DNA from 3 places in the Paracidovorax sp. MALMAid1276 genome. Region 3 is predicted to be linked to each of the others. Evidence: predicted binding sites of a transcription regulator. Region 3 holds the regulator's gene; each other region holds the start of a gene.
The links. The regulator sigma-54, encoded in region 3, starts transcription at its own class of promoters, with help from an activator protein. The targets are predictions, from matches to a motif close to TGGCANGNAANCTGCTTT.

Region 1: ACOQFS_RS06400 (ethanolamine ammonia-lyase subunit EutB) is a predicted target of sigma-54. The motif match lies at 1,139-1,156, and genes of this name have one in related genera.
Region 2: ACOQFS_RS03390 (ammonium transporter) is a predicted target of sigma-54. The motif match lies at 1,306-1,323, and genes of this name have one in related genera.

The regions. Positions count from the first base shown of each region.
Region 1 is NZ_JBMIRS010000094.1:86,418-89,688, forward strand. Features, by position in the region: gene otsA (alpha,alpha-trehalose-phosphate synthase (UDP-forming)) at 1-808, shown strand, start outside; gene ACOQFS_RS06395 (DUF2905 domain-containing protein) at 898-1,092, opposite strand; gene ACOQFS_RS06400 (ethanolamine ammonia-lyase subunit EutB) at 1,203-2,621, shown strand; gene eutC (ethanolamine ammonia-lyase subunit EutC) at 2,661-3,271, shown strand, end outside.
Region 2 is NZ_JBMIRS010000056.1:3,306-6,576, reverse strand. Features, by position in the region: gene ACOQFS_RS03395 (sulfite exporter TauE/SafE family protein) at 219-977, opposite strand; gene ACOQFS_RS03390 (ammonium transporter) at 1,356-2,696, shown strand; gene ACOQFS_RS03385 (hypothetical protein) at 2,806-3,144, shown strand; gene ACOQFS_RS03380 (GMC family oxidoreductase) at 3,188-3,271, opposite strand, start outside.
Region 3 is NZ_JBMIRS010000210.1:17,399-20,669, forward strand. Features, by position in the region: gene ACOQFS_RS16935 (acyl-CoA thioesterase) at 1-317, opposite strand, end outside; gene ACOQFS_RS16940 (RNA polymerase factor sigma-54) at 423-2,009, opposite strand; gene lptB (LPS export ABC transporter ATP-binding protein) at 2,009-2,788, opposite strand; gene lptA (lipopolysaccharide transport periplasmic protein LptA) at 2,836-3,271, opposite strand, start outside.

The DNA.
Region 1 (3,271 bases), on a different contig from region 3:
CGATGTGTCGCACTTCAAGCGCTATGTGCGCAACGAGGGCAGCGCTGAAGAAGTGGACGACACCCGCGTTCGTGCCTTTGGCGCCACGGTGGCGGTGCAGGCGTTTCCCATCGGCATCGACGTGGAAGAGTTCACCCGGCTCACCCAGGCCAGCGAAGCCGTGGAAACCTACGAGAGCATGCGCGCGGAATACTCGCGCCGCCGGCTGCTCATGGGCATCGACCGGCTCGATTACTCCAAGGGCATTCCGCAGCGCGTGCGGGCCTTCCGCGAATTGCTCGACCGCTATCCCGAGAACCGCGGCAGCTCCACCCTCATCATGATCGCCTCGCCCACGCGCGATGACGTGAATGCCTATGCCGATCTGCGGCAGGAGCTGGAAGGGCTGTGCGGGTCCGTCAATGGCGACTATGGCGAGCTGGACTGGATGCCGGTGCGCTATATCCACCGCATGGTGGCGCGCAAGCGCGTGCCCGGGCTGTGCCGGGCGGCCTCGGTGGGCCTGGTGACGCCGCTGCGCGACGGCATGAACCTGGTGGCCAAGGAATATGTGGTGGCGCAAGACCCGGACGACCCGGGCGTGCTGGTGCTGTCGCGCTTTGCCGGTGCGGCCGAGCAGCTCAAGGAAGCGCTTCTGGTGAACCCCTATGACACCCAGGGCATGGCAGACAGCATCCAGCAGGCCTTGCAGATGCCGCTGGCCGAACGCCAGGCGCGGCACCAGAAACTGATGGAGCGCATCCGCGAGCACGACGTGCACTGGTGGCGCCAGAGCTTTCTCAGCGCACTGCAATCTGCGGGCGCTTGAGCAGCGGGGGCAGCGTCTTCGCGCTGCGGCGCTGCAGCCTTTGTGACCAGACTCCGGTAGCCGGTAACCGGTAACCGGTAACCGGTAACCTAAAGCCACTTGGCCAGCAGGCTGACCACAAAGCTCAACAGCAGCGTGGACGCCAGGGGCACGTCCCAGTCGCGCCCCAGCCACCGGAACCGCAGATCGCCCGGCAGGCGCCCGAACCCCATGCGACGCAGCAGGGGCGACAGCCAGCTGATCAGCATCAGGGCCAGAAAGATGACGAGAAACCAGCGGAGCATGGTGGCGCAAGTGTAGGTGCACAGGATCTCGCGGCACGCGAGAATGTGGCACGGCACTTGCAGCCCATCGCTCATTTCCGCACCCGACTTCTGAACACCCTCTTCCACCCATGGCAGGCAGCGATCACGTCATCCTGGGCGGCCAGCGCTGGCAGTTCGGCGGCCTGCGCGACATGCTGGCCAAGGCCACGCCCCTGCGCTCGGGCGATGTGCTGGCCGGCGTGGCCGCCACCACGGCCGTGGAGCGCATGGCCGCTCGCCTGTGCCTGGCCGACGTGCCCTTGCGCCGCTTCCTGAGCGAGGCGCTCGTTCCCTACGAGACCGATGAGGTCACCCGACTCGTCGTCGACACGCACGACACCGCGGCGTTTGCGCCCATCGCCCACCTCACCGTGGGCGACTTCCGCAACTGGCTGCTGGCGCACGAGACCGACAGCGCCGCGCTCGCCGCCGTGGCGCCCGGCATCACCCCCGAGATGGCCGCCGCCGTGAGCAAGCTCATGCGCAACCAGGATTTGATCGCGGTGGCGCGCAAGTGCCGCGTGGTCACGCGCTTTCGCAACACCATCGGCCTGCCCGGCCGCCTGGCCGTGCGGCTGCAGCCCAACCACCCCACGGACGACCTGCGCGGCATCGCGGCGTCGATGATCGACGGGCTGCTGTACGGCGCGGGCGACGCGGTGATCGGCGTGAACCCGGCCACCGACAGCGTCGCCGCACTCACGGGACTGGTGCAGATGCTGGACGAGGTGATCGCCTCGCTGCAGATCCCCACGCAAGGCTGCGTGCTGACGCATGTGACGAACACGCTGCGCATGGTCGAGCACGGCGCGCCGGTGGACCTGGTGTTCCAGTCCATCGCGGGCACCGAGGCGGCCAACCGAGGCTTTGGCATCACGCTGGCGCTGCTGCAGGAGGCGCGCGCAGCGGCCCTGTCGCTGCGCCGGGGCGCAGATTTTGGGGAGGATGGCATCGGCGACAACGTGATGTATTTCGAGACCGGCCAGGGCAGCGCCCTCTCGGCCAACGCGCACCACGGCGTGGACCAGCAGACCTGCGAGGCGCGGGCCTACGGCGTGGCCCGAGCGTTTGCGCCGCTGCTGACCAACACGGTGGTCGGCTTTATCGGGCCGGAATACCTGTACGACGGCAAGCAGATCATCCGCGCGGGGCTGGAAGACCATTTCTGCGGCAAGCTGCTGGGCGTGCCGCTGGGCTGCGACGTGTGCTACACCAACCATGCCGAGGCCGACTCGGACGACATGGACACGCTGATGACCCTGCTGGGCACGGCGGGCCTGACGTTCATCATGGGCGTGCCGGGGGCGGACGACATCATGCTCAACTACCAGAGCACCTCGTTCCACGATGCACTCTATCTGCGCGACCTGCTGGGGCTGCGCTGTGCGCCCGAGTTCGCAGCCTGGCTGGAGCGCATGCACATCACGGACGAGAACGGGCGGCTGCTGCAGGCGACCGAGCACCACCCGGCGCTGGCGCAGATGCGACGGCTGAAGGTGTCGCCCTGAACAGCCGCCCGAGCGCACCACACCACCCCGAGGCTGCCGATGAATCCCGCACCCGCCCCTGCCATTCCACCCGACCCCTGGAGCGACCTGCGCGCCCACACGCAGGCCCGCCTGGCCCTGGGCCGTACGGGCGCCGCCCTGCCCACGGCCGAGCTGCTGCGCTTTGGGCTGGCCCATGCGCAGGCGCGCGACGCCGTGCACATCCCGCTGGACGCCGAAGGCCTGGCCGCGCAGTTGCAGGCCCAGGGGTGCAGCACGCTGCAGGTGCACAGCGCCGCGCACGACCGCCCGACCTATCTGCTGCGCCCGGACCTGGGCCGGCGGCTGTGCGACGCCGATGCGCACGCGCTGGGCGCGGGCGCTGCCGAGCCCCGCGCCCCCATCGACCTGCTGCTGGTGGTGGCCGACGGCCTGTCGTCGCTGGCCGTGGCGCGGCATGCGCCGCCGCTGGTGGCGGCCATCTGCGAACAGGCGCCTGCGGACTGGGGCATCGGCCCGGTGGTGATCGCCCGGCAGGCGCGGGTAGCGCTGGGCGACGAAGTGGGCGCGCTGCTGGGCGCGCGCCTGGTGGCGGTGCTGATCGGCGAGCGGCCGGGCCTGAGCGCGCCCGACAGCCTGGGCATCTACCTGACCTGGCACCCGCAGGTGGG
Region 2 (3,271 bases), on a different contig from region 3:
CGGCAGGCGGGTAAGCAGGCCGGAGGCTTGGGGATAGGAGGGCGGTGTCATCGCCAATGGCGAGGCCTGCCGTCATCAAATGGACATGATTATAAAGTTGTGAACTTTTTCCTTGACACTGCGGACACCCCCCAAAAAGCGCTTGTGGGCCAATTCACAACAGGTTTTAGGCAGGTTCCCCGAACTTGAGGCAGCCCGGGGCGGCGCGTTCAGCGGGCTCAGCGCAGGAAGGCGTCGTAGCCCGTCTTCAGGATCAGCGTGCCCACCACCAGGATGAAGATGCCGCGCACGAACCCGGTGCCGTGCTTGAGTGCCATGTGCGTGCCCAGCAGGCTGCCCACCACGTTGGCCACGGCCAGCGTCACCGCAAAGTGCCACCACACGTGGCCCTTGGCCGCAAACAGCACGATGGCGGCAATGTTGGTGGCGCAGTTCAGCAGCTTGGCCGACGCCGAGGCGTTCAGGAAGTCGTAGCCCAGCAGCCGCACGAACAGGAAGACGAAGAAGCTGCCCGTGCCCGGCCCGAAGAAGCCGTCATAAAAACCGATCAGCACCCCGATCAGGCAGGCGGCCACCACCTCGGCCTGCCCCGCAAAGCGCGGGGCGTGGTGCCGCCCTAGTTCCTTCTTGGCCAGGGTGTAGACGAGCACGCCCAGCAGCACCAGCGGCAGCAGCTTGCGCAGAAAGTCGGCCGACAGCACCGTGACCGCCCAGGCCCCGGCAAACGAGCCTGCAAACCCCGCCGTGGCCGCGGGCAGCATGGCCCGCCAGCGGATCTGCACCCGGCGGCTGTATTGCCAGGTGGCCATGGCCGTGCCCCACACCGATGCCGCCTTGTTGGTGCCCAGCAGCGTGGCGGGCGCCGCACCCGGAAACGCCGCAAACAGCGCCGGCACCATCACCAGCCCGCCGCCGCCCACGATCGCATCCACAAACCCTGCCAGCAGCGAGGCGAAGGTGATAAAAATCCATTCCATCCGCTGGATTGTCGCACCCGCAGTGCTATCAATTTTTCAGATTGGGATGGACCATGCGCTGGCGCGCGGGCAAGAAAAAAGCGCTGGGATCGCCAGCGCCTGAAAAAAGGATGCACCTCGTTGGGTGCTTGAACAATGTGGTTGTAGGTAGAAAGGATGTCTCCTCGGCCCCTCGCTTGGCACACCGAAGCGCGCTTTCGAGTGCCATAAATGTAACGGCTGCACCCCGCTGGTGCATTGGGGGTTTCCCGCCCCCCACCCAGGGCTGCGGCCGACGCGCCGTGCCCGATGTTGGCGCGCCGATGGGGCCCCAAACGCCATCCCACGCTGGCATGGCTCGTGCAACGCGCCTGTAACAAATTGCGAAAGGGAGCGTCCATGGGGGCAGTCAACCGGCGGTGTGTTGCAGGGATTTTGGGTGGCTTGGGGCTGGTGCCCTGGACTGGCGCGCTGGCCCAGGCGGGCGCCGCGCCGCTGAACCGGCCGGGCCTGGTGCCGCTGGAGGCGATCAGCGCCGCCGACACCGGCTGGATGATGACCTCCACCGCCCTGGTGCTGCTGATGACGCTGCCCGGCATCGCCCTGTTCTATGCGGGCATGGTGCGCAAGAAGAATGTGCTGAACACCATGGCCAGCGTGGTGGCCGTCGCGGCGCTGGTCAGCCTGCTGTGGTTTGCGGCGGGCTACTCGCTGGCCTTCACGCCCGGCAGCGCCTGGCTGGGAGGCACCGAGCGCATGGGCTTCGCGGGGCTGGACTTCCAGCTGGGGGCCGCCAAGCTGGCCGTGAGCCATGTGGCGCCGCACATCCCCGAATCGGTCTACGCGATGTTCCAGCTCACGTTTGCCATCATCACCGCCGCGCTGCTGGTGGGCGCGGTGGTGGAGCGCATGCGCTTTGGGGCCCTGCTGGTCTTCGTCAGCCTCTGGACGCTGGTGGTCTACGCCCCGGTGGCGCACTGGGTGTGGGAGCCGGGCGGCTGGCTGGCGCAGATGGGGGCGCTCGATTTTGCGGGCGGCTCGGTGGTGCACGTGAACGCCGGCGTGGCCGGACTGGTGTGCGCCTGGTTCCTGGGGCGCCGCACCGGCTATGGGCGCGAGGCGTTCGAGCCCTACAGCCTGGCACTCACGATGGCGGGCGCGGGCCTGCTGTGGGTGGGCTGGTTTGGCTTCAACGCAGGCTCGGCCGTGGCGGCCGACGGCCGCGCCGGGCTGGCCATGGCCGTGACGCACCTGGCCGCAGCCGCAGGCGCGGTGGCCTGGATGCTGGGCGAATGGGTGGTGCGCGGGCGGCCGTCGCTGCTGGGGCTGTGCTCGGGCCTGGTCGCAGGGCTGGTGGCCATCACGCCGGCCGCCGGGTTCGTCACGCTGCGCTCGGCCGTCATCATTGGCGGGGTGGCGGGCCTCGCGTGCTACTGGGGTGCCACGGGCCTCAAGCGCCTGCTGCGCGCCGACGATTCGCTCGATGTGTTTGGCGTGCACGGCATTGGCGGCATCGTGGGCTCGCTGCTCACCGGGGTGCTGGCCAGCAAGACGGTGGGCGGCGCCGAAGGCAGCCTGATCACGCAGGCCATCGGGGTGGCGGCGGTCATGGCCTACAGCCTGGTGGCGACTGGCGTGCTGCTCTGGATCACCGACTTCGCCATGGGCCTGCGCGTGGACGAGCAAAGCGAGCAGACCGGGCTCGACATCGCGCAGCACCGCGAGCGGCTGGGCGGGTAGATGCAGCCCCGTCCGTCGCAGGGCATGCGTCGTCCCCACGGGTGGCGCAGCTCACATCATCCGCCCAGCACGCATTGGATGACCGACCGCATGCCATAAGGAGCCGCCCATGCCCGATTCCGACACCCTCGCCATCGCCGCCCATCTGCACGTGCTGCTGCGGCGCAAGACGGGGCGCGTGACCGATACCGAGTGGATGGCCGCGAACGCCGAATACGCGCGAGAGATCGTGCGGTTTGCGCGCCAGCGCGCGCTGGAAGACCAGCTGCCCGAGCTGGCCGAGTGGGCCGACCGGCTGGACCAGGTGCTGCACGCCGCGCCTGCCGCCGCTGCCCGCCGCCCGCTGCTGGACGTGGCCGCCCACGCCGCGCGCCCGCGGGTGGCGCCTGTGCCGCAGGCCCCCGCGGCACCGCAGGAGCTGCCGCGCTACGTGGGCGGCATCCGCTGAGGCCGGGCCCTGCCGCCGACGCGCGCGGGGCACCGCCACCCCGTCAGGCCCGGCCGCGCGCCTGCAGAATCCACTCCGCCGCCTTCTCGGCCATCATCAGCGTGGGCGAATTGGTGTTGCCGCTGGT
Region 3 (3,271 bases):
GCTTTCTCGGTCATGCAGAACACCAGATCGAAGCCGTAGCGGTTGAAGTCTGCCGGTGCCATCTCCACCCGCATGGTTTCGCCGTGGAAGCCTTCGGACTTGTACTGCGCCACGATGTCGCCCACCACGATGGACAGGCCGCACACGTCGGCCTCGGGGTAGCCCAGCGACTGAAAGAAGCGCACACGCGCCTCGGACACCAGCGTGAGCAGCTGCGCGTTGTCCAGGTGCCCGCCCTGGTTCACATGGCTGATGTAGATCTGCAACTCGGTGGCAAAGCCGAAGTGCGGGGGAAGGTCGAAGACGATGCGGGCCATGGTGGGGCTGCGGTAGGTGGGTACGAAAAGAAAAAAACAACGTCAACGCAAGGGGCCGCAGCGGCGCAGGCGCACGCCCAGCGCTCGCCCCAAGCGCGCAGGTATCTACAGCGCCTTGCGCAGATTGGCAGGCGCGATCTTGAGCGCCTCGCGGTACTTGGCCACGGTGCGCCGCGCGCATTCGATGCCCTGCTCCTTGAGCATCTCGGCGATCTGGCTGTCGGACAGGGGTTTGGCCGTGTTTTCGGCCGAAACGAACTGCTTGATGAGCGCGCGCACGGCGGTGCTGGATGCGTTGCCACCGGTTTCAGTGCCCAGGCCCGAGCCAAAGAAGTATTTCAGCTCGTAGGTGCCGATGGGCGTGGCCATGTACTTGGCGGTGGTCACGCGGCTGATGGTGGATTCGTGCAGGCCCAACTCATCGGCGATGTCGCGCAGCACCAGCGGGCGCATGGCCAGCTCGCCGTGGGTGAAGAAGTTCTTCTGCCGCTCGACGATGGCGCGCGAGACGCGCAGGATGGTGTCAAAGCGCTGCTGGATGTTCTTGATGAACCAGCGCGCCTCCTGCAGGCGCTGCTGCATGCCCTGGTGGCCCTCGCCGCCCTTGTGGCCGCGCAGCGCACCCGCATAGATGTCGTGCACGCGCAGGCGGGGCATCACGTCGGGGTTGAGCTGAACGATGAAGTTGTGCTGGCCGTCCCGCCCGTTGGCCCGACCGGCTTTGCGCACGATGACGTCGGGCACGATGATGTTGCGCTCCACGTCCACAAACTTGCGGCCGGGGCGCGGCTCCAGCCGGGCGATGAGCGCCATGGCGGCGCGGGTGCGCTCCTCGCCGTCGCCGCACAGCTGGGTCAGGCGGCGGATGTCGCGGCGGGCCAGCATCTCGAGCGGCTGCTGGCAGATGGTGAGCGCCGTCTTCACGGTGTCGGGGTCTGCCTCTTCATCAGCATCGAGCGCCTTGAGCTGCAAGGTGAGGCATTCGGCCAGGTTGCGTGCGCCCACGCCCGTGGGCTCCAGGCTTTGCAGCAGGCGCAGGGCCACGGTGAATCGGTGCACCAGCTCCTCGATCTGCTCCAGGTCTTCGGCGCCGGCGAGCGCGGCGGCCAGCTCTTCGAGTGGCTCTTCCAGATAGCCGTCGTCGTTCAGCGACTCGATGAGAAAGCGCAGTGCGGCACAGTCCACCTCGGACAGGCGCAGCGACAGGGCCTGGCGGTGCAAGAAGGCCGTGAGCGATTCGTGCGAGCGGGCCAATTCGGTGGCGTCGGCCTCGTCGCCCTCGCCGTCGTTGCGGTTGCGGGCGGGCGCATCTCCGCCCCACTCCGCATCATTGGGCGCCATCTCCACCGTGCCGTCGCCGCTCCAGTCGGGCTCGTCCGCAGCGCCAGCGCTTGGCGATTCAGCATCATTTTGGCCTTCAGCGCTTGCTGCACTTGCGCCTGCAGCTCCTGAAAACATAGCATCATCCGCGCCATAGTCATCGGCCTGGGCGGGTGTGTTTTCTGCGTCCAGCCCAAACTCCTCACGCGGCGCCTCGTCGGCCGTGCGCTCCAGAAAAGGGTTGTCGTCGAGCATCTGCTCGACTTCCTGCGAGAGTTCGAGCGTGGACAGCTGCAGCAAGCGGATGGACTGCTGCAGCTGGGGGGTCAGCGCGAGATGCTGCGAGACGCGCAGCGATAAACCAGGCTTCATCACATCTTGAAGTGTTCGCCCAGGTACACGCGGCGCACTTCGGCGTTGTCGACGATCTCGGACGGTGTGCCCTGGGCCAGCACGCGCCCGTCGCTGATGATGAACGCGTGGTCGCAGATGCCCAGCGTCTCGCGCACGTTGTGGTCGGTGATGAGCACGCCGATGCCGCGCGCCTTGAGGAAGCCGATGATGCGCTGGATCTCGATCACGGCAATGGGGTCGATGCCGGCAAAGGGCTCGTCCAGCAGAATGAAGCGCGGCTGCGTGGCAAGCGCCCGGGCGATCTCCACCCGGCGGCGCTCGCCCCCCGACAGGGCCATGGCGGGCGAGGCGCGCAGGTGGTCCACCCGCAGCTCCTGCAGCAGGGCCGTGAGGCGCTCTTCAATGGCGTCCCGGCTGAGCGGCTTGCCGTCGTCGCCGCGCTGCAGCTCCAGCACCGCACGCACGTTTTCCTCCACCGACAGCTTGCGGAAGATGGAGGCTTCCTGCGGCAGGTACGACAGCCCCAGGCGCGAGCGCCGGTGAATGGGCATGTGGGCGACGGACTGGCCGTCGATGCGGATGTCGCCCGCATCGCTGCGCACCAGCCCCACGATCATGTAGAACGAGGTGGTCTTGCCCGCGCCGTTGGGGCCGAGCAGCCCCACGACCTCGCCCTTTTGCACCACCAGCGACACGTCCTTGACGACCTTGCGGCTGCCGTAGGACTTGGCCAGGTGCTGCACTTCGAGCCGGCTGCCCTGCGGAAGATCGCCCGCATGCGCAGCCCCCCCCGGCAGGTGTTCTCCCGCCGGGCCGCCAGGGCCGGGGTGCAAGGGCTGCGCGCTCACCGGGAGCCGCCGCCAAGGCTGTTGCTGGGGCGCAGCGCCGGGGCCGATGCAGCCGGCGCTGCCGGCGCGGCGGCCGCGTTGGGCGGCGGGTCCTTGGGAGACAGCACGGCGCGCACGCGGCCACCGGGCGCGGGTGTGGCAGCGCCTGCCGCGCTGGTGGAGGACGCTCGCTGGCCATCCACGGTGAAGACGTCGGTGGTGTTGTTGTAGACGATCACCGCGCCGGTGATCTCGTCGGAGAGCACCGAGCCCCGGTAGCGGCGCAGCTCTGCGCGGGTGATGAAGCGCACGTTGTCGGCCTTGCCATCGTATTCAATGACTTCGCTTTCGCCTTCGATGAACTCATCGGGCGCGCCGGGCGCGGTGTCGCGCTTTTGGCGGAAGAACGCCCGCTTGCCGGGTTCGGCCGTCACCACGCCGTACTGATAGCCG